Regions from separate parts of the Enterobacter cloacae complex sp. IR5418 genome, predicted to be linked through region 3. Evidence: predicted binding sites of a transcription regulator. Region 3 holds the regulator's gene; each other region holds the start of a gene.
The links. The regulator CRP, encoded in region 3, controls carbon source genes, mostly activating them, when cyclic AMP is high. The targets are predictions, from matches to a motif close to ATGTGANNNNNNTCACAT.
Positions count from the first base shown of each region.

Region 1 (7,917 bases), on a different contig from region 3:
CGCGGGTGCGGGGTTAAGGCAGAAAAAAGCCCCGCCTGAGCGGGGCAAAAACGAATTACAGGTCGTGGTTGTAATACGGCACGCCTAATTCGTCGGATTTGTCGCTGCCAGCGCCCATGTGATTGAAGTCCCAGGGCGACTGGTTTTGCGTGGAGGGCATAATCATGGTGCCACGATTATTTTGCTGCCCCGCGCTGGGGGTTTGCTCCGCGAAACTCTGGCCGGAAACCAGCACCAGCAAGGTGAGGGCGGCGGAGGCGATAAATTTCATGATTTCCTCGGTTACGTCTTAACAGGCGATGATTAACTGCAATGTTTTAGCGGATACAGATAACGGGATTCACCCGGCATACTGGTAATACGGTACTTATGAGGCGGCACGTCAAAGTAGTTCTTAAACGTACGCGTCAGGGTTTGTTGCGATTCAAATCCGTAGCGTTCCGCCAGATAGAGGATCGGCTCATTGCTTTCTTTCAGCTTCTGGGCAATTTCCGTCAGCTTGCGGCTGCGAATATATTGTCCTAATGAATGGCCGGTCTCTTTTTTAAACATCCGTTGCAGGTGCCATTTTGAGTAACCTGAACGCTCTGACACTTTCTCAAGAGAGAGTGGAGATTCCAGGTTATCTTCGATCCAGTCCAAAATGCTATGAATGGTGATAGCGTCAGTATTGCGTCTGGACATCGTCATACCTCTTTTTCTGTTTACGGCAGGATTTTCTTGAGTAAAAGCTCAAGCGTTGCCACTTCATCTGCCGTTAAGTTTTTTGTCAGTTCCTGGTGCAGTGTTTGTCCTACTAATTGATGACATTGCTCACACATGGCCGCGCCATCGCTGGTCAGTTTCACCAGTACGCCACGTTTGTCATTGGGGTTAGGGCTTCGTTCTACCCATCCTTTACAGACGAGACGATCCAGCATGCGGGTTAACGCACCCAGATCGACAGAGAGCACCTTTTTCAGCTCAACCGGCGTGATACACACTTCGCAGCGAATAGAACACAGCACTTTGAACTGTGTTGCGGTGATATCCAGCGGTGACAGGTAGTCATTGAGCAGGCGATCTTTTTTCTGATTAACCATGTGAATAAGACGACCCAGTGGGATTATGTCGTTAAAGAGGTCACTGGTGTTTTTCACAATGGTTGCCCCGGCAAGTAGTTTAGTCACGGCAGATATTATTGCTCAGGCAAGTATAAGTCAACTGAATGGATCAGCCGATGCCACGAAATGCTAAAACGCTTCAGGAACTTTTTCTGTACGCTTTTAAATCATATACATAATCTGGCGTTATTGGTTGCGCGAGACAAGAATGGTTACGCTACGCGGATGGCTCAGGACGAGGATTTCCCCCTATAATTGCGGTGTTGAATAAGGATAAGGGCTGCGGTGCATTATGTTGGATTTGATTAAAGCAGTGGGACTTGGGCTGGTGGTATTACTGCCGCTGGCGAACCCGTTAACGACGGTGGCTCTTTTTCTGGGGCTGGCGGGGAACATGAACAGCGCGGAGCGCAATCAGCAGTCGATGATGGCCTCCGTCTATGTCTTCGCCATTATGATGGTGGCGTATTACGCCGGGCAGCTGGTGATGAATACCTTTGGGATTTCGATTCCCGGTCTGCGTATCGCCGGTGGGCTGATCGTGGCCTTTATTGGTTTCCGGATGCTGTTCCCGGCGCAAAAAGCGCACGAATCACCGGAAGCCAAAAGCAAATCGGAGGAGCTTGAAAGCGAACCGAGCGCCAACATTGCCTTTGTACCGTTAGCCATGCCGAGCACGGCGGGGCCGGGGACGATAGCGATGATCATCAGTTCCGCCTCAACGGTGCGGGATGGTACCACTTTTCCGCACTGGGTTATCACCGTTGCGCCGCCGATCATTTTTGCGCTTATCGCCATTATCGTCTGGGGATCATTACGCAGTTCCGGGGCGATTATGCGCTGGGTGGGCAAGGGGGGTATTGAGGCCATTTCCCGTCTGATGGGCTTCCTGCTGGTCTGTATGGGCGTGCAGTTTATTATTAACGGCGTGCTGGAGATTGTTAAGACGTATCATTGAGAACATTGCCGGGTGGCGCTGCGCTTACCCGGCCTACAAGTCCGTAATAATGTAGGCCGGGTAAGGCGAAGCCGCCACCCGGCACAACAAACGTCAACCGTGGCTGGTCTGTTCTTCCATCGCGACCGGCCATTTACGGAAGATAAGCACCGACCAGATCAGCGCGATCAGCGCCGGAATCGCCCCGAGATAGCCAATGGCCGACATCGACACATGCAGGCTGATCTGATTTCCCACCAGCGCCCCGGCCCCAATCCCCAGATTAAATATCCCGGAGAAGAGCGACATTGCCACGTCCGTGGCGTCCGGAGCCAGCGCCAGCACTTTAACCTGCATCCCCAGACCAATAATCATGATCGCCACGCCCCAGAACAGGCTGAGGATCGCCAGATGGCTTTCGCTGCCAGCCGCAGGCAGCAGTAACAGCAGGCACGCCAGCAGCAGGCCAATCGCACTGCTCACAAGCGCAGACGCGTGCTGATTGCCCAGCTTCCCGAACAGGATACTGCCGATAATCCCCGCACCGCCCAGGATCAACAGCAGAACGGTGGCGAAGTTGGCGCTAAAGCCCGCCACAACCTGAACAAACGGCTCAATATAGCTATAGGCCGTGTAATGGGCGGTCACCACAATCACGGTCAGCAGATAGATGCTCATCAGCGCCGGACGGCGCACCAGCAGCGGCAGGCTTTTCAGCGAGCCGGAGTGTTCGCTGGGCAGTTTTGGCAAGAGTTTGATCAGACACACCAGGGTGATCAGCGCCCCCATGCCGATAGCAAAGAAGGTGGTTCGCCAGCCGAAGTATTGTCCCACTATGCGTCCGATCGGCAGACCTAACACCATCGCCAGCGCCGTTCCGGTGGCGATTAGGCTCAGCGCCTGGGCACGTTTCCCCGCCGGGGCCAGACGAATGGCGAGCGACGCGGTAATCGACCAGAAAATGGCATGGGCAAACGCGATGCCGACGCGGCTGATGACCAGCACGGTAAAGTTCCACGCCATAAACGACAGCACATGGCTGGCAATGAATACCACAAACAGCCCAATGAGTAACTTACGACGTTCCATCTGACTGGTCAGCAGCATAAACGGCAGCGACATCAGCGCGACCACCCATGCATAGATGGTCAGCATAATGCCAACCTGTGCCGTTTCCATATGGAAGCTGGCGGCGATGTCGGACAGCAGTCCAACCGGAACAAATTCCGTTGTATTGAAAATAAACGCTGCAATGGCGAGCGTGACCACGCGTAGCCACGCGACCCTGCGGGAAACCGTGTGTGTTGTCATAGGGATATCTGGGGTTCGTTACCTGAAAGATGAGGAGACGATCTTAAAGCTTTAAACGGCGAAAACTCAACCGTTATGTGATGTGAATCACAAAATTTACCTTCATGCAGCGGTAGCGAACAAGGTTGTTTTCATTGAAGATAAAGAACAACACAACAAAAACAGGCGGTAACACAATGCAGGAGATTGATTTTTATCTGGTAGATGCGTTCAGCGCGTCCTCCTTTGGCGGCAATCCGGCGGCGGTTTGCCCGCTCGACGCGTGGCTGCCGGATGAGACGTTACTGCGGATGGCACAACAGCATAACCAGTCGGAAACCGCGTTTTTTGTGTGCACCAGAGGGGGAATTGAGCTGCGCTGGTTCACCACGCTCACCGAGGTGAATCTCTGTGGTCACGCCACGCTTGCCGCGGCGTATGTTCTGTTTAACGAACTGGATTATCCGGACTCACGCATTCATTTTGACACCGCCTCTGGTCGCCTGACCGTCAGCCGTGAAGGTGACTGGATGACGCTGGATTTTCCGGCCTGCCCGACGCAGGCACAGACGCCGCCACCGGAGATGCTCTCCGCACTCGGTATCAGCCACTATGTCGAGGCCCGAAAAGGCCGCGCCTGGGTGCTGGTACTGGAAAACCGCGAGCAGGTTGAAGCCCTTAATCCGGATTTCTCCGCCATGACGCCGGGCGAGCATAAAGTGGCGGTCACCGCCCGGGACGAAGGGGAATATGACTTTGTCAGTCGCTTCTTCTCGCCGGGCGTGGCCGTGCCGGAAGATCCTGTCACCGGCTCCGCGCACACTATGCTGATCCCGTACTGGAGTGAACAGCTTGGCAAAACACAGATGTTTGCCCGTCAGGTTTCAGCCCGTGGCGGGGACGTCCGCTGCGAACTCAGGGGCGACCGCGTGCGGATGGGCGGGCAGGCCTCGCTGTACCTGAAGGGCACAGTATTTCTGCGCTGAATAAATCTAAGAGGAACAAACGATGCAGGAAATTGATTTTTATCTGGTAGATGCTTTCAGCGACAGGGCGTTCGGCGGCAATGCGGCGGCGGTATGTCCGCTGGAAGCATGGCTGCCAGATGAGACGCTGCTGAAGATGGCAAAGCAGCATAATCAGTCAGAGACGGCGTTCTTTGTCCGAACGGACAACGGGTTTGAGCTGCGCTGGTTTACCACGCAGGATGAAATCAACCTTTGCGGCCATGCAACCCTCGCGGCTTCTCACGTTATTTTCGAATATCTGGATTACCCGCATACGGAAATTACCTTCACCACGCGCTTTGTCGGCGAACTGACGGTCCAACGTAGCGGCGACTGGCTAACGCTCAATTTCCCGGCGTGGTCAACCGAGGTTGTCGATACGCCACCGGCAGCGCTGTTCAGCGCACTGGGCATTAACGCGGCAAAAGAGGTGCGTGTGGGGCGCGATTACATGGTGGTGCTCGACAGCCAGCAGCAGGTGGAGGCGCTGACCCCGGATATCGCGGGCATGCTTCCGCTGGGGAAAATGGTCTGTGTTACGGCGCCGGGTGATGAATATGATTTCGTCAGCCGCTTCTTCTGCCCGGGGGAAGGGGTGCCGGAGGATCCGGTGACGGGATCAGCCCACAGCATGCTGATCCCGTACTGGAGCGAAAAGCTCGGTAAAACGCAGATGTCGGCCCGCCAGGTCTCCCTGCGCGGCGGGGATTTGCGCTGCGAGCTTAAGGGCGATCGCGTGCTGATTGGCGGGCAGGCCACGCTGTATATGAAGGGGAAAATCTACCTTCGTCTCCAGGACTACGTTCAGCATTAACAACGGGGCGCTGGTGGCTGACGCTCGTTAAGCAGCGCGATAAACGCCTCAAGCTGGCGGGTCATCGCCCCGCGTCGCCACACCAGCCAGGTGGTGAGCCAGCGCCAGTTTTCCGCCAGCGGCCACGCCGCCACCTGATGATGCCCTGGCATGCTCTCCAGCATGGAGCGGGGCATCAGCGCAATGCCTGCCCCCGCAATCACGCAGGCGAGCATTCCGTGGTAGGACTCCATCTCGTGGATCCTGCCCGGCGTGACGCGGTCGGCATGAAACCAGCTCTCCAGATGACGACGGTAAGAACAGTTGGCGCGAAAGGCGTACACGTCGCTGCCGCTCACCTGCGTGGCTTTTGACACTTCCGCGTGGCCCGCAGGAGTGACCAGCATCATCTCTTCCCGGTAAACCGGCATCCCTTCCAGTTCCGGGTGCGAGAGCGGCCCGTCGACAAAGGCGGCACTGAGCGTCCCCTCAAGCACGCCGTCAATCATCGTACCGGAAGGCCCGGTGGACAACGCAAACTGTATGCGCGGATAGCGCTGATTAAACCGCGCCAGACTTTCCGGAATGCGCACGGCGGCGGTACTTTCCAGCGCGCCGAGTGAGAATAATCCCTGCGGTTCATCCCCGGCGACGACCATTCGCGCTTCGTCGACCAGCGCCAGGATCTGCTTGCTGTAGCGCAAAAAATTGTGCCCGGCGGGGGAAAGCCGCAGGCGCTGATTCTCACGGATAAACAGTTCCACGCCGAGATCTGCCTCAAGCTGTCGGATGCGGGTGGTGAGGTTTGACGGCACGCGGTGTACCTTTTGCGCCGCCTGGGTAATGCTGCCGGTCAGTGCGACGGCGTTAAACATCTCAAGCTGGGTTAAGTTCATACCGTTCTCGATTCGTGAATAAGGTGGTGAGTATTATTCATTTTTAAGAAATAGCAGAGTAGGCCACAATCAATCAACTGTTATTACGTGGAGAACATCATGACCTATTCATCTGCTACCCATGCCATTTCTGTTAATCCGGCTACCGGCGAAACGCTGGCTGCTTACCCGTGGGCCATGTCCCGTGACGTTGAGCATGCCATTGCGCAGGCGGATACCGGTTTTCGCCAGTGGCGACGCGAGAGCGTAGCGCACCGGGCGCAAAAACTTCGCGATCTGGGTACGGCGCTGCGCAGCCGTGCGGAAGCGATGGCGCAGACGATCTCCCGTGAGATGGGTAAGCCGATTGTGCAGGCGCGTGCGGAGGTGGCGAAGTCCGCCAGCCTTTGCGACTGGTACGCTGAACACGGCCCGGCGATGCTGAATCCGGAATCTACCCAGGTCGAAAATGCGGTGATTGAGTATCGTCCGCTGGGGCCGATTCTGGCGGTGATACCGTGGAACTTCCCGCTGTGGCAGGTGCTGCGCGGTGCGGTGCCGATCCTGCTGGCAGGGAACAGCTATCTGCTTAAACATGCGCCGAATGTGCTCGGCTCGGCGGAGATGATCGGGCAGGTGTTTGCGGATGCCGGTTTCCCTGAGGGGGTCTTTGGCTGGGTGAACGCGACCAATGACGGCGTCAGCCAGGCGATTATCGATCGTCGTATCGCGGCGGTGACCGTGACCGGCAGCGTTCGGGCAGGGGCGGCGATTGGCGCGCAGGCGGGCGCGGCGCTGAAGAAATGCGTGCTCGAGCTGGGTGGTTCCGATCCGTTTATCGTGCTGAACGATGCCGATCTGGATCTGGCCGTCAACGCGGCCGTGGCCGGACGTTATCAGAATACCGGGCAGGTTTGCGCGGCGGCAAAACGCTTTATTGTGGAAGCGGGCGTGGCGGACGTCTTTACCCAGCGCTTTGTTGCCGCGGTCGCGGCGCTGAAGATGGGCGCACCGGAAGAAGAAGATAACTATATTGGCCCGATGGCGCGATGTGATCTTCGCGATGAACTGCATCAGCAGGTGCAGGCTACGCTGGCGGAAGGGGCGACCCTGCTGCTCGGTGGAGAGAAGCTTGCCGGGAGCGGTAACTATTATGCGCCAACCGTACTCGGGGACGTCACCCCAGAGATGACGGCCTTCCGTCAGGAGCTGTTTGGCCCGGTGGCGGCGATTACCGTCGCGAACGATGCGGCGCATGCCTTGCAGCTGGCTAATGACAGCGATTTTGGCTTATCGGCGACGGTCTTTACCGCGAACGATGCGCTGGCTGAAACCTTCTCTCGCGAACTGGAGTGCGGCGGGGTGTTTATCAACGGCTACAGCGCCAGCGATGCGCGCGTCGCGTTTGGCGGCGTGAAAAAGAGCGGCTTCGGACGGGAGCTTTCTCATTTCGGTCTGCATGAGTTCTGTAATGTGCAGACGGTGTGGAAGGATCGCGTGTAATGTTGTTGCCGGGTAAGGCAAATACGCTGCCCGGTAATTCCCGTTTCCTGTCATTATTCTGCAATGGTTCTGTCATTTTCGTTTCGTAGACTCGCTCGCGTCTAACGTATTGTTACAGAAGAAAATTATGAACCTAACGCAAATTTTTCGCCGTCTTGCGCAGCGCTTTATTCCTCGTCAGTTTGGCCTGCTGACCGGCATCTTTTGTATTATTGGCCTTTTCTCCGCCCTGCAACTCTCTTCATCCTTCCTGCTGACCGCCTCCCTGAATCAAGCCCAGCGTAACGAACACCGCAATCAGCTGGCCTGGCAGCAACAGAGCAGGCTGGATCAGGCGCGCGTTTCCCTGCTGGCGGCAAGCGATCTGCTCAACCGCGCTGGCGTGTACTTCATGCAGGATAAAGAGACC
Region 1 covers NZ_JBMKHS010000008.1:43,701-51,617, forward strand. The annotation lists gene eamA (O-acetylserine/cysteine exporter) at 1-17, shown strand, start outside; gene marB (multiple antibiotic resistance protein MarB) at 56-271, opposite strand; gene marA (MDR efflux pump AcrAB transcriptional activator MarA) at 304-684, opposite strand; gene marR (multiple antibiotic resistance transcriptional regulator MarR) at 705-1,139, opposite strand; gene ACOTX7_RS08715 (MarC family NAAT transporter) at 1,396-2,061, shown strand; gene ACOTX7_RS08720 (sugar transporter) at 2,155-3,351, opposite strand; gene ACOTX7_RS08725 (PhzF family phenazine biosynthesis protein) at 3,528-4,316, shown strand; gene ACOTX7_RS08730 (PhzF family phenazine biosynthesis protein) at 4,339-5,151, shown strand; gene ptrR (putrescine utilization regulator PtrR) at 5,148-6,026, opposite strand; gene sad (succinate-semialdehyde dehydrogenase) at 6,126-7,508, shown strand; gene ACOTX7_RS08745 (methyl-accepting chemotaxis protein) at 7,636-7,917, shown strand, end outside.
Region 1: ACOTX7_RS08720 (sugar transporter) is a predicted target of CRP. The motif match lies at 3,427-3,444, and genes of this name have one in related genera.

Region 2 (7,917 bases), on a different contig from region 3:
TCGCTTGCCAGCTGTTTGCGTACGCGCTCGCCGGTATCGTCATCACCCGTACAGGCGATAAACGCGATATTCGCCCCGCTGCGCCCGGCAGCTACCGCCTGGTTTGCGCCCTTACCGCCGAACGCCACCTGATACTGATTGCCAGTGACGGTTTCGCCCGGAGTGGGGAACGTTTCAAGGTTAAGAATGTGATCGGCATTGATACTGCCAAGGACGACGAGATTGCCTGCGGTTTTCATGTATTGAGGTGTCCATCTGAGAGCGCCACCGGTATTACCCGGTGGCGTATGCCACACTTTTCTTTTATTTGGTGTCCCTCAGGCAGCCAGCGACTGCCTGAATCGCCTTTACTGCTTAATGACCAGTTTCAGGTCAACAGGATATTTGGCCTGAACTTTTTCGCCCTTCAGCACTTTATCGGCAGTTTGCACGCCAGTCGCGCCAATCTGCTCAGGCAACTGAGCGATGGTCGCAGCCAGTTTGCCATCATTTACTGCTTTTTCACCATCCGGCGTGCCGTCAAATCCGACAACCATCACATCTGATTTACCCGCAGTCTGGAGGGCACGCAGCGCACCGAGCGCCATTTCATCGTTCTGGGCAAATACCGCCTGCACATCAGGATGCGCGGTCAGCAGGTTCTGCATAACGTTCAGACCCTTTGTACGGTCGAAGTCTGCCGGCTGGCTCGCCAGCACGTTGAATTTGTGCGCCGCTACAGCCTGCTGGAAGCCTTCACCACGTTCACGGGCCGCGGAAGTCCCGGCGATACCCTGCAATTCGATCACTTTCGCGCCTTCACCGGCTTTCTTCGCGATGTAGTCACCGGCGATTTTACCGCCCAGGACGTTATCAGACGCAATGTGGCTGACCACATCCCCTTTCGTTGCCTGACGGTCCAGGGTGATTACCGGGATCTTCGCCTGGTTTGCCATCTTCACGGCGTTACCGACCGCGTCGGAATCCGTTGGGTTGATCAGCAGAATTTTAGTACCACGAACGGTTAAGTCCTGCACGTTCGCCAGCTCTTTCGCCGGGTTGTTCTGAGAATCCAGCACCACCAGGTTGTAGCCCAGTTTGTCTGCTTCTTTCTGCGCACCATCTTTCAGCGAGACAAAGAACGGGTTGTTCAGAGTAGAGACAACCAGCGCGATGGTGTCTTTCGCCATGGCGTTAGCACTTACGGTTGCGCTCAGCGCGACAGCAGAAACCAGGGTAGCCAGTTTTTTCATGTTCATATCTAAGATGTCCTGTAGTGTCGTCAGTTACTGTTTTTTGTTGTCTACCAGTACCGCCAGCAAAATCACCACTGCCTTAACGATCATCTGGTAATAGGAGGAAACACCTAACAAATTCAAACCATTATTCAGGAAACCGAGGATCAGTGCGCCGATCAATGTCCCAACAATACGACCTTTACCCCCCGCCAGGCTCGTACCGCCCAGAACCACTGCCGCGATGGCATCCAGCTCATAGCCCGTACCCGCCGTTGGCTGTGCGGAAGAGAGACGCGCCACTTCAATGATGCCCGCCAGAGACGCCAGCAGGCCGCACAGGGAGTAAACGATAATTTTGACTTTATTAACGCTGATACCGGACAGACGCGTTGCCGCTTCGTTACCGCCCAGCGCATAGATATAACGGCCCAGACGGGTGTGGTGCAGCATGTACCACGCCGCCAGGAAGACGATAGCCATGATCCAGACCGGGGTCGGAACACCCAGCGGGCGACCGATACCGAACCAGCCAAACAGATCGGCGTTATCGGTAAAACCGGTATTAACCGGGCTGCCGTTGGTGTAGACCATGGTCACCCCGCGCAGCAGCAGCATCATTACCAGCGTAGCGATGAACGCCTGAACGCGGCCTTTCGCCACAATCACGCCGGTTACGGCACCAATTGCCGCCCCAGCCGCCAGCGCAGCGGCAACGGCCACCAGCGCGTTAACTTCAATGCCGACAATCGACGCGGCGATAGCACCAGTAAGGGCCAGCAGGGAACCGACGGACAGATCGATACCCGAAGTCAAAATCACCAGCGTCATCCCCACCGCCATAATGGCGTTGACGGAGGTCTGCTGAAGAATATTGAACAGGTTATTGACGGTAAAAAAGTTCGGACTCATGGTCGAGACAATCGCGATAAGCACCAGCAGGGCAATCAGCGATTTTTGTTCCATCAGCCATGCCTTTGTGAAATAGCGGCGACCAGAAACAGCCTGGGTAGTCATCTTCTTACTCCTGATTCACGCGATTAAGCTTGCCCACAGCGGCAGCCATCAGAACTTCCTGGGTGGCCTGCTCGCGAGTGAATTCACCGCCGAGATGCCCTTCATGCATGACGATAATGCGATCGCTCATGCCTAATACCTCTGGCATCTCGGAAGAGACCAGAATGATGCTCAGACCGTCAGCCTTGAACTGGTTAATCAGCTGATAGATCTCTTTTTTCGCCCCCACGTCCACGCCACGGGTTGGCTCATCGAGGATCAACACTTTCGGGCGCGTCATTAGCCCGCGGGCAATTGCCACTTTCTGCTGATTCCCGCCGGACAACAGGCCAATCGCCTGCTCCATCGACGGGGTTTTGACGTTAAAGAGACGGATAAAATCGCTGACCGCCTGCTGTTCATCTTTGTGTTTCAGGCTGCCGCCGCTGCGGCTGAAATAGCGTAGCGCCGTCAGGGACATGTTCTCTTTCACCGACATGCCCAGCACTAAGCCGTCGCGCTTACGGTCTTCGGAGATATAGACAATGCCGTTCGCCAGGCCATCCTGCGGCGAGCGGGTGACCACTTCATGGCCGTCGAGAGTAACGTAACCGCTGGTGCGCGGCAGTGCGCCGTAGAGCACTTTCATTAGTTCGGTACGCCCCGCGCCCATCAGGCCCGCGACGCCGAGGATCTCGCCCTGGCGCAGGGTAAAGGAGACGTCGTTGACGCCCGGCCCGCAGAGGTTATCCACCTTCAGGCGGATCTCTCCCGGCGCTTTATCCAGACGCGGATACTGGTCTTCGAGTTTACGCCCCACCATCATTTCGATAAGCGAATCTTCGGTCAGGGTGGCCACTTCACGCTCGGCAATAAACTGCCCGTCGCGAAACACGGTGACGTCATCGCAGATCTCGAAGATCTCTTTCATGCGGTGAGAGATATAAACAATGCCGCGCCCCTGGGATTTCAGTTCGCGGATCACGCGGAACAGGGATTCGGTTTCGGTGTCGGTCAGGGCATCGGTCGGTTCATCCATGATGATGACCTTTGACTCAAAGCTCAGCACCTTCGCGATTTCCACCATCTGCTGATCGCCGATAGAGAGGTCGCCCACCAGGCGGTCGCTCTTAAAGCGCAGGTTCAGCTTCGCCAGCAGTTTGTCCGCTTCGGCGTACATGGTTTTCCAGTCGATTTTGCCAAAGCGGTTCACGAACTCACGGCCGAGGAAGATGTTCTCCGCAATGGTGAGCTGCGGGATCAGGTTCAGTTCCTGGTGGATGATGCCGATGCCCGCTTCCAGAGAAGATTTCGGGCCGTTGAAGGTGGTCTCTTTACCCAGCCACAGCAGCGAACCGGCATCGCGTTGATAGATCCCGGTCAGCACTTTCATCATGGTGGATTTGCCCGCGCCGTTCTCGCCCACCAGCGCCATGACGCGCCCGGAATAGACGTTCAGCGCCGCGCCGGAGAGGGCTTTTACGCCCGGGAACGACTTATCGATCCCTTTGAGTTGCAGTAATGCGTCCATGATGGCCTCAGAAGGTGACGCCAGCACAGAGAATGATATTCGCATACGGGGAACACTCCCCGCTGCGAATCACCGCCTGACTGTCTGCGGTTTGTTGTTTGAACTGCTCGTGCGTTGTGTAACGAATTTCTATGGTGTTTCCCTGGTGCTGTTGCAGTTGCTCAATGTGGCTGAGCAACGTTTCGTGGAGTTGCGGATTATGTTGTTTGATTTCCGCCGCGAGAATGGCCGCCTCAACCTGCATCTCCGCAGTGACCACTTCCAGTACCTGCATGAACGAGGGTACGCCCTGCGTTAACGCCATATCGATACGGGTTGTGCTGCGCGGAACTGGTAAGCCTGCATCGCAAACCACCAGCGTATCGGTATGCCCAAGACGGGAAATCACCGATGAGATTTCTGAGTTGAGTACTGTGCCTTTCTTCATTTTTTGCTCCACTAGCGAAACGTTTCGCTAAAAACAGTGTAGCCGCAGAAGTGTTCAGAAAACCATCATGACGTAACGGATTTGTGATCAACGTCGAAACGTTTCGCTAAGTGAAACGTGGAGGTAATTCAGGCGGGTGTGTTGAGGGTTTGGTAGGCCGGGTAAGCGCAGCGTCACCCGGCATTTTCAGAAGGACTTAAATCTCGACCTGCGTCCCCAGCTCAATTACGCGATTCGGCGGGATTTCAAACTGGTCAGGCGCACGCAGGGCGTTACGTTGCAGGATAAGATACAGCTTGCCGCGCAGACGCAGATACCATGGGCGCTTGCCGATGATCAGCGACTCGTGGGACATAAAGAACGACGTCTCCATCATGCGGCAACTCAGACCTTCCAGACCGCAGCGGTGGAATACCTCTTCCACATTCGGGGTTTCGCGCCAGCCGTAGCTTGCCACCACGCGCCAGAAGGTCGGCGATAGCTGTTCAATCTGTACGCGACGCACGTTGTGAACATACGGCGCATCTTCGGTACGCAGCGTCAGCAGGATCACGCGCTCGTGCAGCACTTTGTTGTGCTTGAGGTTATGCATCAGCGCAAACGGGATCACGTTCAGCGCACGAGACATATACACCGCCGTGCCCGGCACGCGCACCGGCGGAGATTTCTCCAGCGAGGCGATCATCGCCTCCAGAGAGTTACCGTGCTCATGCATGCGACGCAGCAGGCGGAAACGTTCGCTCTTCCACGTCGTCATCACGATAAACATCACCAGGCCCAGCGTCAGCGGCAACCAGCCACCGGAGACAATCTTGTCGAGGTTTGCAGAGAACAGCGGCACGTCGATGCAGAGGAAGCCCACCAGGATCAGCCCCACGAGGAACTTATTCCAGTGCCAGTTACGGTACGCCACGGTAGTGGAGAGAATAGAGGTCAACACCATCGTTCCGGTCACCGCAATACCGTACGCCGCCGCCAGGTTACTGGAGTGCTCAAAGCTGACGATAACAATCACCACCGCGAAATAGAGCAGCCAGTTGACGAACGGAATGTAGATCTGGCCAGACTCCATCTCCGAGGTATGGATAATGCGCATTGGGGAGAGATAACCCAAACGCACGGCCTGACGCGTCAGGGAGAAGACGCCGGAAATGACAGCCTGAGAGGCAATGACCGTCGCCAGCGTCGCCAGGATCAGCATCGGAACCAGCGCCCAGTCCGGCGCCAGCAGGAAGAACGGGTTTTTAATCGCTTCAGGGTGCGCAAGCAGCAGCGCGCCCTGACCGAAGTAATTCAGCACCAGTGAAGGCAAGACCACGCTAAACCAGGCGACGCGAATAGGGAGTTTCCCGAAGTGGCCCATATCCGCATACAGCGCTTCAACACCGGTAATGGAAAGCACCACCGCGCCCAGGGCCACAAACGACACCACTTTATATTCAAGGAAGAAATGCACCGCCCACATTGGGTTCAACGCGTGCAGGACATCCGGGTTGGCGATAATGCTGCGTAAGCCCAGCGCCGCCAGGATCAGGAACCAGGCCAGCATAATAGGCGCGAACAGCTTACCCACCAGCCCGGTACCGTGTTTTTGTATAGCAAACAGCAACGTCAGCACGATAATAGCGAGTGGCACCACCCACGTATCAAGCTGTGGCGCGACAATCTCCAGCCCCTCTATGGCTGACATCACCGAAATCGCTGGCGTAATCACCACTTCCCCATAGAAGAAGCTGCCGCCAATCAGGCCAATGATGACCAGCACGGAGGTCATTCTTGCAGACGTATTGCGCCCGGCAAGGGACATCAGGGTCAGAATACCGCCCTCGCCCGCGTTATCAGCCCGCATAACGAAAGAGAGATACTTAAGGGAGACCACCAGGATCAGCAGCCAGAAGATGAGCGAGAGAAAACCAAAGACGGCGTCACGCTCTACACCAAAACCAAACTGACCGGACAGACATTCACGAAGCGTATAAAGCGGGCTGGTGCCGATATCACCGTAGACAACCCCGATCGCCGCAAGCGTTACTGCGGGTAATGATTGCTTATTATCAGTGCTCATAGACTAGTCTTTTCGTTTGAATAACAAATGTGTGCTTAGTCCCTTGGCCCACAAAAAGCGCACAGTATGCACGATTCAATGCAAAATCGTACCCCTAAATGCAGCCGCATTAATGTAGCGCAAAGAAAATAGCGCCGCACTTCAGCCTATTACCAGGCCAGACCGAAACGTCTATACTCGCTTCAATTAGCCGCCACGACGGCGAAAGGATGCAAAACTATTATGGCTCACTCACATTTATTAGCAGAAAGAATTTCCCGCCTCAGCAGCGCGCTGGAGAAAGGCCTTTACGAGCGTAGCCACGCCATTCGCCTCTGTTTACTGGCGGCGCTGAGCGGGGAAAGCGTGTTTCTGCTTGGCCCACCGGGCATTGCCAAAAGTCTGATCGCACGCCGCCTCAAATTCGCTTTCCAGAACGCGCGCGCATTTGAGTATTTGATGACGCGCTTCTCCACGCCGGAAGAAGTGTTCGGCCCGCTCTCCATTCAGGCGTTAAAAGATGAGGGACGCTATGAACGTCTGACGGCGGGCTATCTCCCGGAAGCGGAAATCGTCTTTCTTGATGAGATCTGGAAAGCTGGCCCGGCCATTCTGAATACCCTGCTGACGGCAATTAACGAACGCCGCTTCCGCAACGGCGCCAGCGAAGAGAAGATCCCCATGCGCCTGCTGGTGGCCGCGTCAAACGAACTGCCCGAAGCCGACAGCAGCCTGGAAGCGCTGTATGACCGTATGCTGATCCGCCTGTGGCTGGATAAAGTCCAGGATAAATCAAACTTCCGCTCCATGCTGGTGAGCCAGCAGGACGAAAACGAAAACCCGGTGGCAGCGTCATTACAGGTCACGGACGAGGAATACCACCAGTGGCAGGAGGAGATCGGCAAGATAAAACTGCCCGATGCCGTTTTTGAGCTGATCTTCATGCTGCGCCAGCAGCTTGATTTACTGCCTTCTGCGCCGTATGTCTCTGACCGTCGCTGGAAAAAAGCCATTCGCCTGCTCCAGGCAAGCGCCCTGTTCAGCGGCCGCGATGCTGTCGCCCCTGTCGATCTGATCCTGCTGAAAGACTGTCTGTGGCACGACGCAGAAGGGATGAATCTGATGCAGCAGCAGCTGGACGTTTTGATGACCGGACACGCGTGGGGCCAGCAATCTATGCTTAATCAACTGGGTGCGATTGCCCAACGTCGCCTTCAGCTCCAGCAGCAGCAAAGTGACAAAACCGCGCTGAAAGTGAACCGTCTTGGCGGGATGTTTGCCCGTAAACCGCACTATGAACTGCCAGCCGAGCTGACTGACGCCTCGCTCACGCTTCTTCTTCAGCAGCCGCTGAAGCTTCATGATATGCAGGTGGTGCACGTGACGATCGAACGCGTTGCGCTGGTTCAGTGGCTGGATAAGGGCGGCGAGATCCGCGGTAAACTCAACGGTATTGGCTTTGCACAGCCGCTGTCGATGGAAGTCGACAGCAGCCAGCACCTTGTGATCCGCGACGTCAGCCTTCAGGGATCGCGCCTGGCGCTGCCGGGCACCGCCTCCGAGAGTCTTCCGGAGGAGATCAAACAGCAGCTCGAAGCGCTGGATAACGAATGGCATCAGCAGCACACGCGCTTCAGCGAGCAGCAGAAATGCCTCTTTATCCATAGCGACTGGTTAGGTCGTATTGAAGCCAGCTTGCAGGATG
Region 2 covers NZ_JBMKHS010000019.1:4,300-12,216, forward strand. The annotation lists gene rbsK (ribokinase) at 1-239, opposite strand, end outside; gene rbsB (ribose ABC transporter substrate-binding protein RbsB) at 348-1,238, opposite strand; gene rbsC (ribose ABC transporter permease) at 1,266-2,231, opposite strand; gene rbsA (ribose ABC transporter ATP-binding protein RbsA) at 2,236-3,741, opposite strand; gene rbsD (D-ribose pyranase) at 3,749-4,168, opposite strand; gene kup (low affinity potassium transporter Kup) at 4,365-6,233, opposite strand; gene ravA (ATPase RavA) at 6,456-7,917, shown strand, end outside.
Region 2: rbsD (D-ribose pyranase) is a predicted target of CRP. The motif match lies at 4,250-4,267, and genes of this name have one in related genera.

Region 3 (7,917 bases):
AATCAGCGCCACGTTTGGCGAAAGGTCGACGTATAAACGTGAGTAGAGTTCGATGTAGGTGTGAATCGCCCCGATTTCGAGCTGGCCATCTTCCAGCAGCTGCGAGATGCGCAGGCTCTGCGTGCCCGAGAAAGAGAAGTCCAGCTTGCGGGCGATGCCTTTCTCAAAGATATCCAGATGTTCGCTGCGGCCCACGCTCGGCATGATCATATGCAGGTCGTGCACGATTTGCGGGTTCACTTCGGCCAGTGAGCGGGAAAGGAAATCCGCCTGCTTCTGGTTGTTGCCTTCCAGAACGACTTTGTCGCCTGGTGCGATCAGTTTTTCCAGCATGGCGACAAGATCGCCGGTTGGCAGTACCTTGCCCTGCACCGGTACGGACGCCAGACGACGCGCTTTCTCGCTGCGTCGGGTGTTCCATTGCCGGGTGGGTGTTTGCCCAGATAACATTATTAACCTCCTGATTCAGCACATCATTCTGATTTGCTTAACGTTGAGTAAAGTGTGCGCGCTGGTGAGAAAGGCATCAATTAAGCGTAGAGCGGAATCATTAGCCTGAGAGTAATAATCAAGGTAAAGAAATGTGATCGGGATCAGTTCATGTTTCGGAAAAACGGGCTAAACGGGGTACAATTCGGAAGGTATAGTTAATTTCTGACAAGAATCAGCATCGCCCTTATGACCCAAATCATTCCCTCAGACTTCGACATTGCAGCCGAAGAGAGCGCAGAGTTCGTGCCCATGCGCGGTGTGGCTAACCCTCACCTGCAAACCATGCTGCCGCGCCTGATCCGCCGCAAGGTACAGTTCACCCCACACTGGCAACGCCTGGATTTGCCGGATGGTGACTTTTTGGATCTCGCCTGGAGCGAAGATCCGGATCGGGCCAGACATAAACCCCGTCTGGTGGTCTTTCACGGTCTGGAAGGCAGCCTGCACAGCCCTTACGCACACGGTCTCATCGAGGCGGCGAAAGCCCGCGGCTGGCTTGGGGTAGTGATGCATTTTCGCGGATGCAGCGGCGAACCTAATCGTCAGAAACGCATTTATCACTCGGGTGAAACCGAGGACGGCACCTGGTTCCTGCGCTGGCTGAGAGACCGTTTTGGCGAGGTGCCAACGGCAGCGGTGGGGTATTCGCTGGGCGGCAATATGCTGGCCTGCCTGCTGGCGAAGGAGAGCGACGCCGTACCGCTGGAGGCGGCGGTGATCGTCTCTGCGCCGTTTATGCTGGAGCAGTGCAGCTATCATATGGAAAAGGGGTTTTCGCGGATCTACCAGCGTTACCTGCTCAACCTGCTGAAAGCCAACGCCGCGCGCAAGCTGAAGGCCTATCCCGATACGCTGCCTGTGACGCTGCAACAGCTCAAACGCGTGAAGCGCCTGCGCGAGTTTGATGATTTGATCACCTCGAAAATTCACGGCTTTGCCGATGCGATTGACTATTACCGTCAGTGCAGCGCCATGCCTTTACTGAATCAAATCACGAAACCTACGCTGATTATCCACGCCAAAGATGACCCGTTTATGGATCATCACTCGATCCCCGCGCCCGAACATCTGCCGGCCAACGTGGAGTATCAGCTCACCCAGTTCGGCGGACACGTCGGCTTTGTTGGCGGCACGCTGCGTCGGCCAAAAATGTGGCTTGAGACGCGTATTCCCGACTGGTTAACGGCTTATCTGGACGGTAAAAAATGATTATTCCCTGGCAGGATCTCTCTCCCGAAACGCTCGATAATCTGATTGAAAGCTTTGTCTTGCGCGAAGGCACCGATTATGGTGAACATGAACGTTCGCTTGAACAAAAGGTCAACGATGTTAAGCGCCAGCTTAAAAGCGGCGACGTGGTGCTGGTATGGTCCGAACTGCATGAGACGGTCAATATCATGCCCCGCAACGCGTTTCATGGCTGATCTTTACACTTTTCCAGTCAGGGAGTTGCTATGTCTGCCAGACATCCGGTTATTGCCGTTACGGGTTCGAGTGGGGCGGGTACCACTACCACCAGCCTCGCCTTCCGCAAGATCTTCGCCCAGCTTAACTTACGGGCGGCAGAGGTAGAGGGCGACAGCTTTCACCGCTACACGCGCCCGGAGATGGATATGGCCATCCGCAAGGCGCGCGATCTGGGTAAACACATCAGCTACTTCGGCCCGGAGGCGAATGACTTCGGCCTGCTGGAGCAAACCTTCCGCGAATACGGGCAGAGCGGCACCGGGCAGTCCCGCAAGTATCTGCACACCTACGATGAAGCCGTGCCCTGGAACCAGGTTCCCGGCACATTCACGCCCTGGCAACCGCTGCCGGAACCGACTGACGTGCTGTTTTACGAAGGATTGCACGGCGGCGTGGTGACGCCTCAGCACGACGTGGCGCGCCATGTGGATTTGCTGGTGGGGGTGGTGCCGATCGTTAACCTTGAGTGGATCCAGAAGCTGACGCGTGACATGAGCGAGCGCGGCCATTCGCGCGAGGCGGTCATGGACTCGGTTGTGCGCTCCATGGAAGACTACATCAACTTCCTGACGCCACAGTTCTCCCGCACCCACATTAACTTCCAGCGCGTCCCCACCGTGGACACCTCCAACCCGTTCGCCGCAAAAAGCATCCCGTCGCTGGACGAGAGCTTTGTGGTGATCCACTTCCGCAACCTGGAAGGCATTGATTACCCCTGGCTGCTGGCGATGCTACAGGGTTCGTTTATTTCGCACATGAATACGTTAGTGGTGCCGGGCGGAAAAATGGGGCTGGCGATGGAGCTGATTATGACACCGCTGGTGCAGCGGCTGATGGAAGGAAAGCAGATCGCGTGACGCCTGTTGCCGGATGGCGCTGCGCTTACCGGGCCTACGGGCGTGCAGTTGTAGGGCGGGTCAGCGAAGCGCCACCCGCCAAAAGATTACGCCTCGATCACTTCATACGAATGGGTGATGTTTACCGCTTTTTCCAGCATCAACGCCACAGAGCAGTACTTCTCCGCAGAGAGATCTACCGCGCGTGACACCGCCGCGTCCTTCAGCGCTTTGCCGGTGACGATAAAGTGCAGATTGATATGGGTAAACAGGCGTGGCGCCTCTTCGCGACGTTCCGACGTCAGCTTCACTTCACAACCGGTCACGTCATGACGGCCTTTTTGCAGGATCGACACCACGTCGATCGCACTGCATCCCCCTGCCGCCATCAGCACCATTTCCATTGGGCTTGGCGCTTTATCACCGGAGTTGCCATCCATCAAAACCTGGTGCCCGGAAGCAGACTCGCCCAGGAACGTTAACCCTTCAACCCATTTCACACGCGCTTGCATATTCACTCACTCCAACGTTGCATTTTTTATGACAGATTACGTGTACGTTACATTTCTCGCAACGGAAGGCGACCTGCGTCATGCTGAAGCGAGACACCAGGAGACACGCGGCGAAAGCTATGCTAAAACACTCTGGATGCTACAGTAATACATTGACGTTACACATGTATGCAGAGGACATCAAACTTTACTGGCTGCGAAACGTTACGACAGCCGACTTCCCAGGTATGGGTAAGAATTCGATTGCAACCCCAGAGTCCGGATGCATCTTATGACTCTGGTGACAGCTTATAACAGAGGATAACAGCGCATGGTGCTTGGCAAACCGCAAACAGACCCGACTCTCGAATGGTTCTTGTCTCATTGCCACATTCATAAGTACCCATCAAAGAGCACGCTGATTCACCAGGGTGAAAAGGCGGAAACGTTGTATTACATCGTTAAAGGCTCGGTGGCCGTGCTGATCAAAGATGAAGAAGGGAAAGAGATGATCCTTTCTTATCTGAACCAGGGCGATTTTATCGGTGAACTGGGCCTGTTTGAAGAAGGCCAGGAACGTAGCGCCTGGGTTCGTGCAAAAACAGCATGTGAAGTGGCTGAAATTTCTTACAAGAAATTCCGTCAGCTGATTCAGGTCAACCCTGACATCCTGATGCGTCTTTCTTCCCAGATGGCACGCCGTCTGCAAGTGACCTCTGAGAAGGTGGGTAACCTCGCCTTCCTGGACGTGACCGGTCGTATTGCGCAGACGCTGTTGAACCTGGCGAAACAGCCAGACGCCATGACCCACCCTGACGGCATGCAAATTAAAATTACCCGCCAGGAAATCGGTCAGATCGTCGGCTGCTCCCGTGAAACAGTGGGCCGTATCCTGAAGATGCTGGAAGATCAGAACCTGATCTCTGCCCACGGTAAAACTATCGTGGTTTACGGAACCCGTTAATTGTGGTCAAACGGCGTGCCGCCGCAGGGTGGCACGCCGTTTTTGTCTCTACTCCCCATGTGGCGCAGGCTGATCTATCACCCGGAAGTTAACTACGCACTGCGACAAACGCTGGTGTTGTGTCTTCCCGTGGCCGTGGGCCTGATCCTCGGACATCTTCAGCAAGGCCTGCTGTTTTCCCTCGTCCCCGCCTGCTGCAACATTGCCGGTCTGGATACGCCGCATAAACGCTTTTTTAAACGTCTGATTATCGGCGGCTGCCTGTTTGCGGGCTGTAGCCTTGCCGTACAGCTTTTGCTGGCTCGTGATATCCCGCTGCCGCTGATCCTGACCGTGCTGGCGATGACGCTCGGCGTCACCGCGGAAATCAGCTCGCTGCACGCCCGCCTGCTTCCCGCGTCGCTGATTGCCGCCATCTTCACCTTAAGCCTTGCGGGCAATATGCCGGTGTGGGAGCCGCTACTGATCTACGCCCTGGGGACATTATGGTACGGCCTGTTTAACTGGTTCTGGTTCTGGCTGTGGCGGGAACAGCCGCTGCGCGAATCCCTGAGCCTGCTCTACGTGCAGCTTGCTGAATACTGCGAAGCAAAATACACCCTGCTCACTCAACATACCGACCCGGAAAAATCCCTGCCGCCGCTGCTGGCGCGTCAGCAAAAAGTGGTGGATCTCATCAGCCAGTGCTATCAGCAGTTGCACATGCTTGCCGCCAACAAAAATCATGAATACAAGCGGCTGCTGCGTACCTTCCAAGTCGGGCTGGATTTGCAGGAGCATATCTCCGTCAGCCTTCATAATCCGGAAGAGGTGCAAAAGCTGGTGGAGCGCAGCCATGCGGAAGCGGTGATCCGCTGGAACGCGCAGACCGTCGCGGCGCGCCTGCGGGTGCTGGCTGACGATATCCTCTATCACCGCTACCCGACGCGCTTTAACATGGACAAACAGCTCGGCGCGCTGGAAAAGATTGCGCGTCAGCACGCGGATAACCCGGTCGGGCAGTTTGCCGCCTGGCATTTCAGCCGCATCGCCCGGGTGTTGCGCACCCAGCGCCCGCTTTATGCCCGGGACCTGATGGCCGATAAGCAAAAACGGCTGCCGCTGCTGCCCGCCCTCAAAAGCTATCTTTCACTGAAGTCTTCCGCCCTGCGCAACGCCGCGCGCATCAGTGTGATGCTGAGCATCGCCAGCCTGATGGGAGTGGCCCTGCACCTGCCGAAACCCTACTGGATCTTAATGACCGTGCTGTTTGTTACCCAGAACGGCTATGGCGCCACGCGGGTACGCATTCTGCATCGGGCGGGCGGGACGATGGCGGGGCTGATTATCGCGGGCGTGACGCTGCACTTCCATGTGCCGGAGGGCTATACCCTGGCCGGTATGCTGGCGATCACGCTGGTGAGTTACCTGATCATCCGCAAAAACTACGGCTGGGCGATGGTGGGCTTTACGGTGACGGCGGTATATACCCTACAACTGCTCACGCTTAACGGGGAACAATTTATTATTGCCCGGCTGGTCGATACGCTGATTGGCTGCCTGATCGCCTTTGGCGGCATGGTCTGGCTGTGGCCGCAGTGGCAAAGCGGGTTGCTGAGGCAGAACGCCCACGATGCGCTGGAAGCCGACCAGCAGGCCATACGTCTTATCCTGAGCGATGACCCGCAGCCTTCTCCGCTGGCTTACGAGCGCATGAAGGTCAACCAGGCGCATAACGCCCTGTTCAACTCCCTTAACCAGGCCATGCAGGAGCCGGGCTTTAACGCGCACTACCTGGCGGATATGAAACTGTGGGTCACGCACAGCCAGTTCATCGTCGAGCATATTAACGCCATGACCACGCTGGCGCGCGAGCACACGATGCTGACGCCGGATCTGGCGCAGCGCTATTTGCAGTCGTGTGAAATTGCGTTGCAGCGCTGTCAGCAGCGTCTGGAGTATGACGCGCCGGGCGAGTCGGGGGATTCGAACATTCTGGAAGCGCCGGAGACGCTGACCCACGGGCCGATGAGCACCCTGGAGCAGCATTTACAGCGCGTGCTGGGGCATCTGAACACCATGCACACCATTTCATCGGTGGCATGGCGTCAGCGCCCGCATCATGGGATTTGGTTAACGCGCCGGTTAAAACGCACCGCGTATTAGCCGCTGACGATCTTCGCGACCGCCGCGGCAAAACGGGCTAACCCGTCTTCGATGTCTTTGTCTTCCACCACCAGCGACGGTGCAAAACGCATCACGTCCGGCCCGGCATTCAACACCATCACCCCTTCATGTGCGGCAGCGTGCAGAAAATCACGTGCGCGGCCTTTGTACTGCGGCTTCAGTTCAGCGCCGATCAGCAGCCCCATCCCGCGGATCTCACTGAAGACATCAAACTGCTCGTCAATATGCTGGAGATGTTTCACAAACAGGTCGCGTTTCGCATTCACGCCATTCAGAACATCCGGCGTATTAATGATGTCGAACGCCGCACCCGCCACGGCGCACGCCAGCGGATTACCGCCGTAGGTGGAGCCGTGTGAGCCAACGTGGAATGCGGAAGCGATATCCTGGGTGGTGAGTACCGCGCTGACCGGGAAACCGCCGCCGAGCGCTTTCGCGCTGGTCAGAATATCCGGCGTGACGCCGTAGTGCATATAAGCGAACAGATCCCCGGTACGCCCCATCCCACACTGCACTTCATCAAACACCAGCAGCGCCTGGTGCTCGTCGCACAGTTCGCGCAGCCCTTGCAGAAATTCTGGGGTGGCCGCCGTGACGCCGCCTTCGCCCTGAATCGGCTCCACCACTACCGCGCAGGTGTGGTCGTCCATTACCGCTTTCACGGCATGCAGATCGTTAAACGGCACGTGGATGATATCCGCAGGTTTCGGACCAAAGCCGTCGGAATACTTCGGCTGGCCGCCAACGGAAACGGTAAAGAAGGAGCGACCGTGGAAGGCGTTATGGAAAGCGATGATTTTGGTTTTGTACGGGCTATGACGCGTGGTTGCGTAGTAACGCGCCAGCTTAAAGGCGGTTTCGTTGGCTTCGGTGCCGGAGTTCATAAACAGCACGCGTTCGGCGAAGGTGGCATCAATGATCTTACGCCCCAGACGCAGCGCCGGTTCGTTGGTGAACACGTTGCTGGTGTGCCACAGGGTTTCGCCCTGCGTTTTCAGCGCGTCCACCAGCGCAGGATGGCAATGGCCCAGCGCCGTCACCGCAATACCGCCCGCGAAATCAACATACTCGTTGCCCTGCTGATCCCAGACGCGGCTGCCTCTCCCCTTCACCGGGATAAACTCAGCCGGTGCATAAATCGGCAGGATCACTTCATCGAATGTCGCGCGGGTAATTGCTGGTTGTTCAGTTGCCATGTCATGACCATCCATTTTTATGTCACAGTTATTGTGAAAATATAATCACAAAATATGCATAAAAAATCACAGCAAAGCAACAGATATTCAGCGATTAAGGAAATTGGCCAGCAGCGCGTGCCCCTGTTCGCTGAGAATGCTTTCCGGGTGGAACTGCACGCCTTCCAGATCGTACTCCCGGTGACGAATGCCCATGATCTCCTGCGTCTCGCTCCAGGCGGTAACCTCAAAGCATGACGGCAGGGTCGGCGGATCAATCACCAGCGAATGGTAGCGCGTCACGGTTAACGGGTTGTTCAGCCCCG
Region 3 covers NZ_JBMKHS010000006.1:165,448-173,364, reverse strand. The annotation lists gene mdcA (malonate decarboxylase subunit alpha) at 1-450, opposite strand, end outside; gene ACOTX7_RS07490 (hydrolase) at 679-1,701, shown strand; gene ACOTX7_RS07485 (YheU family protein) at 1,698-1,916, shown strand; gene ACOTX7_RS07480 (phosphoribulokinase) at 1,947-2,816, shown strand; gene ACOTX7_RS07475 (OsmC family protein) at 2,903-3,307, opposite strand; gene crp (cAMP-activated global transcriptional regulator CRP) at 3,618-4,250, shown strand; gene ACOTX7_RS07465 (YccS/YhfK family putative transporter) at 4,308-6,395, shown strand; gene argD (bifunctional acetylornithine/succinyldiaminopimelate transaminase) at 6,392-7,612, opposite strand; gene pabA (aminodeoxychorismate synthase component 2) at 7,700-7,917, opposite strand, start outside.

Region 4 (7,917 bases), on a different contig from region 3:
GCTCACTGATGGCGGGGCTTTCTTACGTCCATAATACCGAGTATGGCTTCCTGCGCACGGCGCTGGCGGGCGATACCCTGGATAACAGCAACGGCTTCATCTGGGATCTGGCGTGGCTTTATCGCTATACCAACGGTGCGGTGACGCTGACGCCGGGTATCGGTGTGCAGTACAGCAGCGAGAATTACAACGACTACTACTATGGCGTGTCTAAAGCGGAGTCTCGCCGCAGTGGTCTGAAGAGCTACAGCGCGGATGATGGCTGGGATCCGTACCTGGAACTCACCGCCTCTTATAACTTCCTCGGTGACTGGAATGTATACGGTACTGGCCGTTACATTCGTCTGAGCGATGAAGTGAAAGACAGCCCGATGGTCGACAAATCCTGGTCTGGTATCTTCTCTGTGGGTGTGACCTACAAGTTCTGACCAGAACGTGATGCATTAAAACGGGGCGCTTGCGCCCCGTTTGTTTTTTCATGATGCGGCAGAAAATATTAGCGCTTCACAATCTTGATCGTCTGGCCTAAGCGGGATGGTTTTTCTTCGCTGGTTTGTTGCGGCGCAGTCACACACGCGGTTTCCACACAGACGAAGGTCTTGTAACCGTCATCCGGGATATCCGCCATGCTGACGGAAAGGGCAGGGCCAGGGTTCCAGCCCACCACGTTGCTGTGGTGATGATGAACCACTTCAATGCCACGGTTCAGCGCGCTGTCATGGATTACGCTACAGGCTTCCGGGTGCAGGTACACGCGGTCGGTACGATCCGGGAAAGTCTGCACGCCGTCGTCCAGTCTGCCTTCTTTCGCGTTATCCACTTTGTCGATAAAGGTATCGCCAAGGCCGCTCACCTTAACGGCCTGAATGTCGCCTACGTTGAAATAGGTGTGCAGGGCGGACGTGGTTTCGAATTCGCCGTGGGCTTCGAGTTCAATTTCGCAGGTTTTACCCAGCTTGAAGCGGGCATACAACGTGAACTCGTGCGGCCACAGGGCGCGCGTTTCATCATTTGCCTGAAGTTCAAAGGTCAACACCGCGCCGTTTTCATCTTCGTTGTGGGCTTTGAGCGTCCACTGCTGATTACGGGCGAAACCGTGAGAGGGTAATCCCTGCTGCGCTGACGGGCCAAACCATGGCCAGCAGATGGGTACGCCACCACGGATCGCCGCCCCTTTTTTGAACGAGGTGGCCTCGCTCAGCCACAGGCCTTCTTCTTCGCCTTCTGGTTTCCAGGAGAGCAGGTGGGCGCCATTAAGCGCGACGGAAGCTTTAACGCGCGGGTGATCAACGACGATGATATCGGCACCGTCGATCTGACGGCGGGAGAGCACAGGGGTAAGTTGTTCGACTACCGGAAGTGCAAAAATTTTATTAATCATTAAGCAATCCTCTGTCTAAAAACAATAAAAAAGGCGACCGAAGTCGCCTTTTAGGATCAAGCACTCATCTCAACTTATTTGGAGATGTGAGCGATCAGGTCCAGTACTTTGTTAGAGTAGCCAGTTTCGTTGTCGTACCAGGAAACCAGTTTCACGAAGTTGTCGTTCAGTGCGATACCTGCTTTAGCATCGAACACGGAAGTGCATACTTCGCCGTTGAAATCGGTAGATACAACGTCGTCTTCGGTGTAACCCAGAACGCCTTTCATTGGGCCTTCGGAAGCAGCTTTGATTGCTTTCTTAATTTCTTCATAAGAAGCAGCTTTTTCCAGACGAACGGTCAGGTCAACAACGGATACGTTAGGAGTTGGAACGCGGAACGCCATACCAGTCAGTTTGCCATTCAGTTCTGGCAGTACTTTACCTACTGCTTTAGCAGCACCGGTAGATGATGGGATGATGTTCTGAGCCGCGCCACGGCCGCCACGCCAGTCTTTGTGAGACGGGCCATCAACGGTTTTCTGAGTCGCAGTGGTCGCGTGAACGGTAGTCATCAGACCTTCGATGATGCCGAAGTTGTCGTTGATAACTTTAGCCAGCGGTGCCAGGCAGTTGGTGGTGCAGGATGCGTTGGAAACGATGTCCTGGCCAGCGTAAGTTTCGAAGTTTGCACCGCGAACGAACATTGGGGTGTTGTCTTTGGAAGGACCAGTCAGAACAACTTTCTTCGCACCCGCAGTGATGTGTTTACGTGCAGTTTCGTCGGTCAGGAAGATACCGGTAGCTTCAGCTACAACGTCAACACCGATTTCGTTCCATTTCAGGTTAGCTGGGTCTTTCTCAGCAGTAACGCGGATGGTTTTGCCGTTAACAACCAGGTGGCCGTCTTTCACTTCAACGGTGCCGTCGAAACGACCGTGAGTTGAGTCGTACTTCAGCATGTACGCCATGTATTCAGCGTCCAGGAGATCGTTGATACCAACGATTTCGATGTCAGAACGTTTCTGAGCAGCACGGAAAACAATACGGCCGATACGGCCAAAACCGTTGATACCTACTTTGATAGTCATATATTCCACCAGCTATTTGTTAGTGAATAAAAGGTTGCCTGTAAAATTACAAAAACCTTACGCAGCGTCAAGCGGAATCGTGTCAATCATTGCGACAAATCAATCCTGTGACTAACGTTTGTGCGACTGACTCGCCTCACTTTCCCTTTGAGCTAGCAACCACATGGGGGCTGCGCCCGGAATTTTAAAGGCCTCGCAGGATTAAAATGTGAAATTGATCACAATTGCCTGACCGCCTTTTCGCGACACATAAGTTTAGAACAAAAGTGTACGCGCGGGTGTTAATGTTTTGTTAGAATCTGGGTTAAAAGATGTCTGTTTCAACAGCGAGATGTAAGCATATGTCGAACCAACGTAACCCCGACGATTTGAAAAAAAACCTTACAGAGATGCAGTTTTACGTGACGCAAAATCACGGCACAGAACCGCCGTTTTCCGGGCGTTTGCTGCACAACAAACGGGAAGGCGTCTACCACTGCCTGGTGTGTGATGCACCGCTGTTTAACTCCCAGACTAAGTATGATTCTGGCTGCGGTTGGCCGAGCTTTTACGAGCCTGTCAGCGACAATGCGATCCGTTACCTGACGGACTCCTCGCACGGCATGGTGCGCACCGAAATTCGCTGCGGGAACTGTGACGCCCATCTCGGGCATGTCTTCCCGGATGGCCCGCAACCGACGGGGGAGCGTTTCTGCGTCAATTCGGCTTCCATGAGCTTTACCGATGACGAAAACGGCGACCAGACCCAGGGTTGAAAAAACGATTCAGCAAATTATTCCTTTGAAAGGGAGAAATCGTGAATATTGATGACATGATTGCAGGCATGACCCCGGAGGTGTATCAGCGTCTGGTGACGGCCGTTGAACTGGGAAAATGGCCGGACGGTGTGGCGCTCACACCTGAACAAAAAGAGAACAGTTTGCAGCTGGTGATGCTGTGGCAGGCGCGTAACAATACCGACGCACAGCATATGACTATCGACACTAACGGTCAGATGGTGATGAAAAGCAAGCGTGAGCTAAAAGAAGACTTCGGCATTACGCCGAAGCCGATTGCGACTTTCAAATAAAGGTTCCATGTAAGCCGGGTAAGGCGAAGCCGCCACCCGGCACACGACACATTAGTGCGGGATCCCGAGCGACTTCGCCAGCTGTTTCGCGAGCTGGTTTTCATCGTCAGCCCCGTACTCCCAGAACATGGCACCGGCCAGACCTTTCTCCTTGATGTAATCCGCTTTGATTGCCACGGAACGCGGGTTCTCATACGAAATAGCAAACAGCGCCTTCCCGTCGGCGGATTTCACTGACAGCCACGGCACCTTCGCCTGATCGTCCCAGTGCTCGGTAAAGCGTTTCTGCGGATCGTTCAGCAATTTGCGGACGATATCGTTGTATTTCACGTAGGTGTCTTTGGTCAGATCATAGCCAAGCGATTTAAACAGGCCGATCTCCTGCGGTCCAAAATAGGGCTGTGTCACCGGATTGTTTTGCGCGTCCGGTTTGCTCCAGTCGATGCCCGGTTCAACGGCGCGCTTCGGTACGCGGCCATAAAAACCAATCCCGAGGTTCATCTGCTGCGGCTTAAGCCCGGCGGCCAGGTAGTTGTTCACCACAAAATCGACGCTGTATTTGTCCGCGGCAGCCACCGTCGGCCAGGCACTGGAGTCATACAGATTCGCGTTAAAGTACTGCGTCCCGTATGCCATGTCGTAGGTCATCAGGTTGATGTAGTCGAGCAGAGGGGCAATGGCTTTCACATCCACCCAGCTTTTCGGACTTTCCGCATTCGCGCCGACCGCGATCGTGACCAGCTTTTTCTTACCAAACGCGTCACGCATCTCTTTTAACAGCGCGGTGAAGTTATCCCTGTCGGCAGGGATGCTCTCGACCAGTCCCCACGCGCCGTTGACCGGATATTCCCAGTCCAGATCGATCCCATCCAGGCCGTATTTGTTGACGATCTCCTGCGCGGAGCGAATAAACACCGCACGGCTCTCTTTGGTTGCCGCTGCGCCAGAAAAACCACGCGCGCCCCAGCCGCCAACGGAAAGCAGGACTTTCAGGTTCGGATTTTGTTTACGCAGGGTGGGGATTAAGGCCAGGTCGGATGCCACCTTTGGTGATAACCAGATTTGATGCAGTTTTGCCGGATCCTTCAGCGCGGCGTTGGTTTCGTCTTTCTCGTTGTTATAGACCAGACCAAACGAGTAGTTGAGGTGAGTAATCTGGCGGACGTCGAGTTTATTGATATCGCCACCCGGTCCGGCGGTCACATCGCCACCGCCATTGAAGTAGCCCACGGACATCAGGGGCGCGGCGGAAGCCAGTGACGCGCAAAGCAAGGGTAATGCTGCCAGCAAGGGCAAACGTTTCATATACGATCCTCTTTGACCAAATAAAAATAACCACGCCACAGAAAAGGCGTGGCGAAAAAACAGCCTGAAGAGAATAACATTGCCGTTTCGCTTGTGATGCGAGGGAGTTCACTTTATGGGAGATCGGAGAGGGGGTTTTGCCGGGTGGCGCTGACGCTTACCCGGCCTACAAAACCAGAGAAAGTAGGCCGGGTAAGGCGAAGCCGCCACCCGGCTAAAAACGCTTAGGCCTGCGTCTCCATCCAGTCAGCCAGCGTATACAGCGTTGCGCCTTCCGCGGCCATATCCATAAATGCCTGGGCGCTGTCCTGCGGCTGAATATTCACCCCACGACAGCCGTCGGTGATGACATTCACGGAATAGCCCAACTGGAGCGCATCCAGCACGGTGAACTTCACGCAGTAATCCGTCGCCAGGCCCATCACAATCAGCTCGGTGATTTCATGGTGGCGTAACCACGCGTCCAGCGCCGTCTTCTGGCGGTGCCCGTTATCAAAAAACGCGCTATAGCTGTCGATAGCCGGATTTTCACCTTTATGGAACACCGCGTCGATGGCCTTCTGATTGAGGAGCGGATGCAGCTCAGCGCCTTCCGTCTGCTGCACGCAGTGATCCGGCCAGAAGGTTTGCGCCAGCCCGTCCAGTTCGCCCTGGCTGTAAGGCTCGACGTTGTGCTGGCTGGCAAAGCTGCCGTGGTTTGCCGGATGCCAGTCCTGACTCGCCACCACCGCTTCACCACGAGCCTTACACCACTCAATTAACGTGTTTGCCACGTCGACGGTGCTGTCGCCTTCCGCGACGGCCAGCGCACCGCCCGCACAGAAATCATTTTGCAAATCGACCAGTAACAGGGCGCGTTGCTTCATAGGAACTCCTTATTCGTCCGGCGTCAGTTCACCGCGCAGGTTTTGCATCATGGCGCGGCGAATGGAATCAATATCCAGATCCTGACTCAGTAAATAGTGAAGTTTAGTCAGCGTTGCCTCAACGGTCATATCGAAACCACTGATCACGCCTGCGTGCGCCAGGGCATTACCGGTGGCGTAGCCGCCCATGTTGACCTTACCGGACATACACTGGGTGAGGTTGACCACCACAATCCCGCGATCGCTCGCCTCCTGAAGTTCTTTCAGGAACTCACCGTTCTGCGGGGCATTACCCACCCCATAGGAGCGCAGGATCAGCGCTTTCACCGGCTGGCGCAGGAAGTTGCGCACCACGTCGGCGGAAATGCCCGGATAAATCGTCACCACGCCAATCGGCTGCGGGGTGATCGGGTGAACAATCAGCTCGCCTGCGGTATTTGGCGCGGGCGGCGTGCCCAGACGACGGATATGGATCCCCGCTTCCAGCAGCGGTTGCAGGTTAGGTGAGGCAAACGCGTCAAAGCCGTCGGCGTGTGCTTTTGTGGTACGGTTCCCGCGATACAGCCGGTTGTTGAAGAACAGCGACACTTCGTTGATCGGATAATTGGCAGCCACGTACAGGGAGTTAAGCAGGTTGATCTGCCCGTCTGAACGCAGTTCCGCCAGCGGGATCTGCGAGCCGGTCACAATCACGGGCTTGCTCAGGTTCTCCAGCATGAAGGAGAGCGCCGAGGCGGTGAACGCCATGGTGTCGGTGCCGTGCAGGATCACGAAGCCGTCGTACTGGTCGTAATGGGCTTTAATATCGTCCGCAATATGCTGCCAGTCTTCCGGCGTCATGTCGGAGGAGTCCATCAGCGGCTCATACTCGTGGATGGTGAAGTCCGGCATTTCCGGACGGTGGAATTCAGGCATCAGCGCCAGCTGGCGCTGCAAGTGACCGGAAACCGGGATATAGCCATTTTCTGAGCGCTGCATACCGATGGTACCGCCGGTATAGGCGACATAAATTGATTTCTTCTGCATGGTAATGAGTTCTTGTTCTTCAAAAGAAAAAATCCCCTCTTCACGGGAAGAGGGGACGGTTTTTAACGCACGTTCGCACAGGTCAGGCAAAACGCGTAACGGCTTTGTGGATCATTAAACGCTGCGAGCTTATCGCTCTCCGCCTTCATGGCTTTTGCCGCAGTCGCCACCGGCGCCGGCAGATAAGCCTGAAGCGCGTCCGGCAGCATGGCGCGGACGGAGCCGGACATGCTGTCCATGACCATATCGAAGAACGTCGGTTCGTCCTGATAATAGTCCACGTGCCACTGCTTGAGCTTCGCCAGTTCGGCCGCTTTCTTCACGGCGTCATCGAAGTCACCCAGGCTGTCCACCAGACCGTTGCTCTTCGCATCCTGACCGGTCCAGACGTGGCCCTGAGCGATCTGGTCAATCTGATCGGGCGTCTTTTTACGGGAGTCCGCAACCAGCGTGATGAAACGTTTATAGCCACTCTCAATGCTGAGCTGCATCATCTCTGACACCTCAGGCGGCAGGGATTTGGTGACAGACACATCCGCCAGCGGCGAGGTGGAAACGCCGTCGGTGTGGACGCCGAGATAATCCAGGCTGTTCTCGACGGTGTTGATCACCCCGAAGATGCCAATCGAACCGGTGAGCGTGCTTGGGTTAGCCACAATGTAGTTGGTTGGCGTTGAGATCCAGTAACCCCCGGAAGCCGCCATGCCGCCCATCGAGACCACGACCGGCTTGCCCGCGGCGCGTGCGGCGGCCAGTTCAGCACGGATCACTTCAGAGGCGCTAACGCTGCCGCCAGGGCTGTTCACCCGCAGGACAATCGCTTTCACTTTCGGATCGAGGCGCGCATCGCGGATCTGCGATGCGGTGGTGTCCCCGCCGACGTTCCCCGGGGTCTCCTCGCCGTCCATAATGGCGCCGTTAGCAAACACCACGGCGATGCTGTCACCGCTGTCGTCCGGCTTTTTCGCGGCGTAGTCATACATGCTGATAGCGCTGTAGTTTTTGTCCTCTTTACTCCAGCCGAACTGTTTGGTCAGCGCTTTTTCAATTTCAGCGCTGGAACCCAGCTGATCGACCAGTTTGTTATCAAGCGCGTATTTCGCCGTATCGCCGTCCACCTTGCGCAGGCCGTCCAGCACGCCGCGCGCGCCCGGGAAGACCTGCTCCGCGGTAATCTGACGGTTAGCGGCAATGGTGCCG
Region 4 covers NZ_JBMKHS010000017.1:84,292-92,208, reverse strand. The annotation lists gene ACOTX7_RS14605 (MipA/OmpV family protein) at 1-428, shown strand, start outside; gene ACOTX7_RS14600 (D-hexose-6-phosphate mutarotase) at 497-1,381, opposite strand; gene gapA (glyceraldehyde-3-phosphate dehydrogenase) at 1,456-2,451, opposite strand; gene msrB (peptide-methionine (R)-S-oxide reductase MsrB) at 2,793-3,206, shown strand; gene ACOTX7_RS14585 (YeaC family protein) at 3,248-3,520, shown strand; gene ACOTX7_RS14580 (glycoside hydrolase family 18 protein) at 3,572-4,825, opposite strand; gene pncA (bifunctional nicotinamidase/pyrazinamidase) at 5,050-5,691, opposite strand; gene ansA (asparaginase) at 5,701-6,717, opposite strand; gene sppA (signal peptide peptidase SppA) at 6,780-7,917, opposite strand, start outside.
Region 4: msrB (peptide-methionine (R)-S-oxide reductase MsrB) is a predicted target of CRP. The motif match lies at 2,658-2,675, and genes of this name have one in related genera.